DNA from 2 places in the Sulfurovum aggregans genome. Region 2 is predicted to be linked to the other one. Evidence: riboswitches for the same ligand, from Rfam matches in the RefSeq annotation. Region 2 holds a riboswitch; the other holds the start of a gene.
The links. A riboswitch is a leader RNA that binds a small molecule or an ion and turns the genes downstream of it on or off. The one in region 2 is predicted to bind cyclic di-GMP.

Region 1 (3,976 bases), 100 kb from region 2:
TCTAAAGCAACAGAATTGTTATCAAAGGTATATCTCACTTCTTGGAGCAAAATGGCAAAAAGCTATCGCATTTGTTTATATCAAGAACGATACACTTTTTGTAGCTGTTACTCACCCTGGCTTTAAAATGGAACTTAATTATAATAGAGATTTATTAAAAAGCGTATTAACACAACTTAGAACCCATAGTCATGGATGTGAGACAATGAAAGCTGACAAAGTCATAGTGTTCCACAGCAAGTATCACCCTGTTATGGAAGAAGTGCTTGAGGACACTGTTCCATATTACCATGAATCGGCATCCTCCGACTTTAACATAGAAAGTAACGATGATGCACTTAAAGAAAAATTTGAACAGATCAAAGCACAGATCAAATGCAATCAGTAGTTCAAAATCTTCCGCATTCTGCGGGTGTATATCAGTATTTTGATGATAAAGGGAAACTGCTTTATGTGGGAAAAGCAAAAAATCTTAGAAACAGGGTGAAAACCTACTGGCGTTTTACTCCGGATTTCAGACCAAACCCCAGCCAAAGTTCACGTATTGTAAAAATGCTCCATGAAGCAAAAAAACTGGAATATATCATTGTAGATACTGAAGAAGATGCACTTATTTTAGAGAATTCACTTATCAAGCAACTGAAACCAAAATACAACATTTTACTGCGGGATGACAAAACCTACCCTTACATTTATATTGATGAATCTGTAGATTATCCCCGGTTTGAAATTACACGTAAGGTAGTCAAAGGTAAGGATATAACCTATTACGGCCCTTTTCCTACAGGAGGAAAGGCACTGCTTGATGCACTGTATGAGATCTATCCTTTGGTTCAGAAAAAATCTTGTCTCAGGGAAGGAAAAGCCTGTCTTTTTTACCAGATCAAGAAATGTCTGGCCCCCTGTGAAGGAAGGATCACACCTCAAGCTTATGGAGAGATCATCAAGGAAGCAAAAAATTCTATTGTCAAACGTAAAAAACTCATCTCTACATTAGAAGAGAAAATGACCACTCTGGCCATACAGGAAAGATATGAGGAAGCAGCTGCAGTAAGGGACAACATTCAGGCTATTTCATCTCTTACCGTCTCTTCGAGTATTGATTTGGCCAATGAACTTGATCTTGATATCTTTGCCATACAGAACGGAGATGAAAGAGGTGTCATAGTCAAACTCTTTATGCGTGGAGGGAAGATCATCTCTTCTACACACTCTTACTTTAGGCATACACATATTTTTGATGAGAACGAGGCTTATAAGCAAGCTCTGTTAGAGTTTTATACTATTGACACACCCCATATCAGCAAACAGATACTTACAGCTCACTCCTTTGAAGATGCACCACAAGTCATACAGACACTCAGTAGCCGTTTCAAGAAAAAAGTCAACATACTCACCCCTCAGAGAGGAGCCAAAGCCAAACTTGTCTCTCTGGCTTTACAGAATTGTGAAGAGTTACTGCGCAGGAAACAAAGTGATACCGTCATGGAACAGAAGATCGCTGATCTCCTGGATCTTTCTGTCATCCCCTACCGTATAGAAACATTTGACAACTCCCACATGATGGGAGTTGCTGCAGTTGGGGGGATGGTCGTCCGGGATGAAGGAAAATGGGATAAAAGTTCCTACAGACGATATATGTTACATGCACGTGATGAGTATGGACAGATGAAAGAGATGCTCTCCAGACGCATAGCAGACTTTAAGGAGCATCCCGCACCGGACCTTTGGATACTCGATGGGGGTCAGGTGAACCTAAACCTTGCACGACGGCTTCTCAAAGAAGAAAATGTTAACCTCGATGTCATTGCTATCGCCAAAGAAAAACTTGATGCCAAGGCACATCGTGCCAAAGGTGCTGCAAAAGACCTTATTTACTCTATCAATGGGCTCATGGAACTCAAAGCGAATGACAAACGTCTACACTGGATCCAGCGCCAAAGAGATGAGGCACACCGTTATGCCATTACATACCATCAAAACAAAAAACGTAAAGAGGATACACAGATCTCGCTACTGAACAAAAAAGGTATAGGTAAAGCAACTATCAAAAAGTTGATCGATTATTTTGGGACTTTTGAAGCGATCGAAAATGCTTCACAGGAAGATATCATAAGAGTTACGAACAAAAAAATATCAGATATTATTAAAAATAATAATCAATAATCACACATTATTTAATATTTTTTACTAAAAACTTCTTAATTCATTCTATTTTTAGTTTAATTGTTATAAGGTTTTAAGAATGGGATTGTTAGTTATATTTTCTTTGGGCTTAAATTTAAAGGACATAATATAATTTACAACTCTAAGTTAAAAAGCTAAACTCATTGTGAAGTGGGGACAGAAAACCATGGGTCTCATGTAGATTGCCAGGTTACCATAGTAAACTCTATTACTTTCAAGTCTACTACGTACTGCACTTCCTTCTTAATAAAATTAAAAAAGGATAAGAGAACATTATGAACAAACCTGATCCAATTGATGAAGAATACAAATTTGAACAAGGGTTGATAGTAAGTTCTACGGATCTCAAAGGCATTATTACTTATGCCAACAGAAAATTCTGTGAAGTTGCAGGCTATACTAAAAATGAACTTACAGGGAAAAACCACAATATTGTGAGACATCCTGATATGCCCAAGGCAGCTTTCCAGGAATTATGGGATACAATAAAAGCAGGAAAAGAATGGACAGGGATCGTTAAAAATCTTCGTAAAGACGGTAGGTATTACTGGGTATATTCACATATTGCACCTATTGAAACAAATGGCGAAATCACCGGTTACAGTGCTGCCAGAAGGCCTGCCACAGCAACAGAAATTGCAGAAAGCATACCTATTTACAGAAACTTGACAGAACAAGAAAACAATTAAGAAGGAGTTATTCATATCATGTACTATATCACCAATGAAAACAATCAGATCATTGCTATTGATTCTATGCTGTTAGCTATACTTGGAGTAGAAAACATAGATGGACTTTATAGAGGAATCGCTTTAGAAAATATTACCTTCTCTTCATTAACAGAAGATGGGAAGATCACGGTCACCACAGTTCAGAATGAAGAGACTTATCATGCTGAGAGCCATACCCTCTCAGGTATACTTGGAAACATTACTTTAATTCAACTCCAACCCTCTTCTGAAAAATCAGAACTTTTAGCTGATGATACTCCTGAAACAGATGATATGTATCATGAGAAAAAACTTTTTGATCTTATCATGCCTGAGACTCAGGAGGAGACCGTAAATGATATCCCTTCCGAAGTGCTTCCGGCTATAGAAACTGCCGAAAAGGAGAATGAAAACAATAACGAACTTTTTGATCTTATTCTGCCTCACACACCTGATGATGAAATACATGAAATACCCGATACAGAAAAAGATACGTCTCCTATTTATATCGATGTCGAAAATATCAGTAGGGAAATAGGTATTACACCTGAAGACTACAATACTTTTTTAAATGAATATATCGATACAGCTCTCTCTTTTGAAAAAGATCTTCAAAGCACAGATGAAAAGAAACGTTTTAATGCGATCCATATGCTTTCTCATCTTTCAAATGTGTTACATCTTCCTGTAATCACCGAAATAGTAACACAAATCGAAAATGCTTCTGCAGGGGATCAGGACGAGTATATAGAATCATTTTATGCAACACTTGCCAGGCTGAGTACTTCCCTCCCGGAAACAGAGAAGGAAGAAACTGAAACTGAATCCGATACAGCAATCAAATATTTCAGCAGTATCGATCTTTCCGATATCAAACCTATTCACTTTGATTTCCAACTTGAAGAGGCTGCAAGAGAGTTAAGTCTTCCTGTGGAACTTATTGAAGAATTTGTATATGATTTCATCAAACAGGCACATGAAGAGACAAAAAAAATGTTACAGGCTTATGAAAAAGGCGATTTGAAAAGTATACAAAAAATAGGCCATCTGCTTAAAGGTGCTGCCAGCAATCTGCGTAT
Region 2 (3,976 bases):
GTGGCTGATGAACCGAACCGTATCAAACATTTTATTGAAGCTGCACAACGTTATAATCCTAGTGAAGTTGTACGTGGTGGTGTTGTGGCTATTGAAAGATAATTTAACTACTGAACTTGTTCCCATGCTTTGTGTGGGCATGCATATAAGAGTTTTGCTATAGAAGTATAAGCTTATTTCTTTGATTTTATTGAAGTATGCATTCCCACTCAGGAGAGTGGGAACGAGGGTTATTTTAATAAAAGGATTCTCTTTATGACTTACAAACTCTCCCAAATTACTCAAGAACTTAACATAGATATTAATGGAAATGACATAGATATAGATGGTATTCATACTTTAAGTGAAGCAACACCTACACAGCTTAGTTTTTTTAATGATAGTAAATATGCATCACAATTAGCTCATACAAAAGCAGCAGCCGTACTTATAGAGAAAAAACATGCAGCGTTATTACCCTCAACGACTATGGCACTTATCACAGATGAGCCCTACTTGAAATTAGCATTGGCTACTAAATTCTTTGCACATAAATTAGAGACTAAAGGCGAACACCCTCATATGGGTGAAGGATGCGATATAGACAAGCGTGTATATTTTGGTAAAAATGTTACACTTGGAGATAATGTAACTATATTGGCAGGATGTTATATCGGTGATAATGTGACAATAGGCTCAGATACATTACTGCATCCAAATGTAACGCTATATCATGGAACAAAGCTGGGAAAAAGATGTATTATTCACAGTGGTACGGTGATCGGGTGTGACGGATATGGTTTTGCACATACAAAACAGGGAGAGCATGTAAAGATCTATCAAAATGGTAATGCTGTGGCAGAAGATGATGTTGAGATAGGGGCAAACTGTACCATAGACAGAGCAGTATTCGGTACTACTATTATCCGTAAAGGTACCAAACTGGATAATCTTATACAGATCGCACATAACTGTGATGTAGGAGAACATACGCTTTGTGCAGCACAGGTAGGACTTGCCGGCTCCACTACTTTAGGCAGAAATGTGGTTATGGGTGGACAAAGTGGAACAGCCGGTCATCTGTCAATAGGTGCTTTTGCGACTATTGCCGGTAAAGGCGGTGTAACAAAATCGCTTGAAGGAGGAAAAACCTATGCTGGTTTTCCTGCCATAGACCATAAAATGTGGTTGCGTATGCAAGCAAAGATAGCTGGGTTACTGAAACGAAAATAATTGTGATATAATCAGTCTATATAATATAAAGGATTAATATGAGTGGGACAGTAACAAAAATAGATGAAATTGCACTTGGAAGCACAAAAGATGGAAAAATCTCTATTACAACCATAGTTGAGCCTTATGGGAAGGGTAGTGAAAGTGTAGCAAGTATCGGTATCTCTCTTCAGGCTGATGCCGGAGAACCGGATTGGAAAGTGCATATCCCTAAAACGAATATTGATGCGGTGATCGCTGCTTTGCAAGAAGCAAAAAAAAGTCTCTAATGTAAAAAAGCTGCTGATTACTCAGCAGCAACCATCTCTTTATATTGGGAGAGGGCTTTCTGCATAGAGTCTTTATCCGGGATCTTTCTTCCTGCAATATAGCCAATAATTTCTCCATTATCATCAAATTTCGGTTTGATCCAGACAACAACAAGATAATATTTTCCTTCATTTGTCATGTTCTTGACAAAGCCTTCCCAGTAGTTCCCGCCTTTAATTGTTTCCCACATACCTTTAAAAGCAGCTTTTGGCATATCCGGATGTCTGTTGATACTGTGCGGTGAACCGATCAGTTCTTCTTTTGAATAGCCTGTCATTTCTCTGAATTTACGATTGGCATAAGTAATGATCCCTGCAGTATCTGTCTCTGTGATCATCACACCGCCATCAAAGATCACTTCTTCATCTATAGGTTCAGGTTTCGTAATTGTTTTACCGGTAATAATATTTTTTATAGTTTGTCCCATATGTAGCTCCATTATTCAGAGGATTTTTAGCATTGGAAGTTCAGCAGTTTTGAGTAGAAACAAGAAAGGATATATCTCAGAATACAATTAGGCAATCTGGCAATCTTTATATAAGACCCATGACTTTCTGTCCTCACTTCACAATGAGTTTAGTTTTTACAATGTATATACTTTGTAATAATATCCATCTATAGCTTATATAGTTATAAGAGACAAGATAGTTGCTTCTTTAATTAGATTTATTCCATACTTTGCTACAATTACAACATTATATACGGGTGAAAACACTGCCTTGAATATTAAGCTCTTCAGAGTTGGTGATGTAATACCCCTTTAAAGGAAGTTTTTTGTCTATTGATGAAACGATAAATTCATTATTGGAAGAACGTATTTTAGTGATTGATGGTGCCATGGGTACACAGATACAAGATCTTGAAGTACCAAAAGAAGCCTGGATCGATGATAAGGGTACGGATCAGGAGGGATGTAATGAACTTCTTAATGATACTGCTCCTGATCTTATAAAACGTATACATAAACGTTATGCGATGGCTGGAGCAGACCTTATTAAAACCAATACTTTTGGAACAATGCCATGGGTACTTGATGAATATCAAATGGGTGAACGTGCGTATGAACTTTCAAAAAAAGGTGCATTGCTTGTTAAAGAGATATGTGAAGAATATGGTACAGATGAAGCACCCAGATTTGTACTGGGTTCCATAGGCCCGGGAACAAAACTGCCATCCTTAGGGCATATTCATTATGATGAAATGTATGAAGGGTATAAACTTTGTGCATTGGGTCTTATTGATGGTGGATGTGATCTCTTCCTTTTGGAAACATGTCAAGATCCGCTACAGATAAAAGCAGCACTGCATGCCTGTCAGGATGCAAATAAAGAGAGAGAAGTTGAACTGCCTGTTATGGTCTCTGTAACGATAGAACTTAGTGGTTCTATGCTTATCGGTACAGATGCAACGACCATCGTAACGATCTTGGAACCGTTTGACATTCTATCGCTTGGTTTCAACTGTGGTACAGGGCCGGACCAGGTAAAAAAACATCTTAAGACACTGAGTGAACTTTGTGCCATACCTATTTCAGTACATGCCAATGCCGGACTTCCCCAAAACCGTGGAGGGTATACCTATTACCCTATGGGACCGGATGAATTCACTGAAAAACAGTTGGAGTTCACAGCCTTTGATGGAGTAAGTTTCTTAGGTGGATGCTGCGGAACAACACCACAACATATACAGGCACTTAAAAAAGCTGTAGAAGTTATAAAACCTAAAAAGCCAACAGGGAGTATAGAACCAAGTATTGCTTCACTTTTCAACAGTGTCGAATTGTTTCAAAAACCGGCACCCTTACTTATAGGTGAGAGAAGTAATGCTACGGGCTCTAAAGCGTTCCGGGAGCTCATTATCGCTGGAGATTATGAGGGAACTTTAACGGTAGGGCAGGCACAGGTACGCGATGGAGCACATTGTCTTGATGTGAATGTAGAGTTTGCAGGGCGTGACGGTGCTACAGATATGGCAGCAGTGATGGAGTTATATAACCAAAAGATACCTCTGCCGCTTATGCCTGATGCCACCCGCGTGAACACGATGGAAGCAGGGTTGAAATGTATTGGCGGAAAGCCCATCATCAACTCAGTCAACCTTGAAGACGGGGAAGAGAAACTTGATGCCATTTGTCAGTTGGCCAAACGTTACGGAACAGCACTGGTCTGTCTGACCATTGATGAGACAGGGATGGCAAAGACGACAAAAGACAAACTTGCTATGGCAGAACGTATCTATGACCTCTGCGTGAACCGTCACGGCATTGATCCCAGAAATCTCATATTTGACATGCTTACTTTTACGGTGGGTTCAGGTGATTTGGAGTACCGTGATGCAGCCATACAAACGCTTGAAGCCATACGCGAACTGCATAAACGACACCCTGAAGTAGGTTCTACACTGGGACTTTCCAACATCTCGTTCGGACTCGATAAGAATGCGAGGATCTATCTCA

Region 1: linked by a shared signal. The riboswitch ahead of ACZ48W_RS03950 (PAS domain-containing protein) and the one ahead of ACZ48W_RS03450 (PAS domain-containing protein) in region 2 are both predicted to bind cyclic di-GMP.

Annotation. Positions count from the first base shown of each region.
Region 1 covers NZ_AP042387.1:793,027-797,002, forward strand. Annotated here, with positions in the region: gene ACZ48W_RS03940 (DciA family protein) at 1-388, shown strand, start outside; gene uvrC (excinuclease ABC subunit UvrC) at 376-2,166, shown strand; cyclic di-GMP riboswitch class I at 2,311-2,385, shown strand; gene ACZ48W_RS03950 (PAS domain-containing protein) at 2,463-2,876, shown strand; gene ACZ48W_RS03955 (hypothetical protein) at 2,895-3,976, shown strand, end outside.
Region 2 covers NZ_AP042387.1:692,989-696,964, reverse strand. Annotated here, with positions in the region: gene ilvN (acetolactate synthase small subunit) at 1-102, shown strand, start outside; gene lpxD (UDP-3-O-(3-hydroxymyristoyl)glucosamine N-acyltransferase) at 256-1,212, shown strand; gene ACZ48W_RS03455 (hypothetical protein) at 1,251-1,481, shown strand; gene ACZ48W_RS03450 (PAS domain-containing protein) at 1,499-1,948, opposite strand; cyclic di-GMP riboswitch class I at 2,036-2,112, opposite strand; gene metH (methionine synthase) at 2,296-3,976, shown strand, end outside.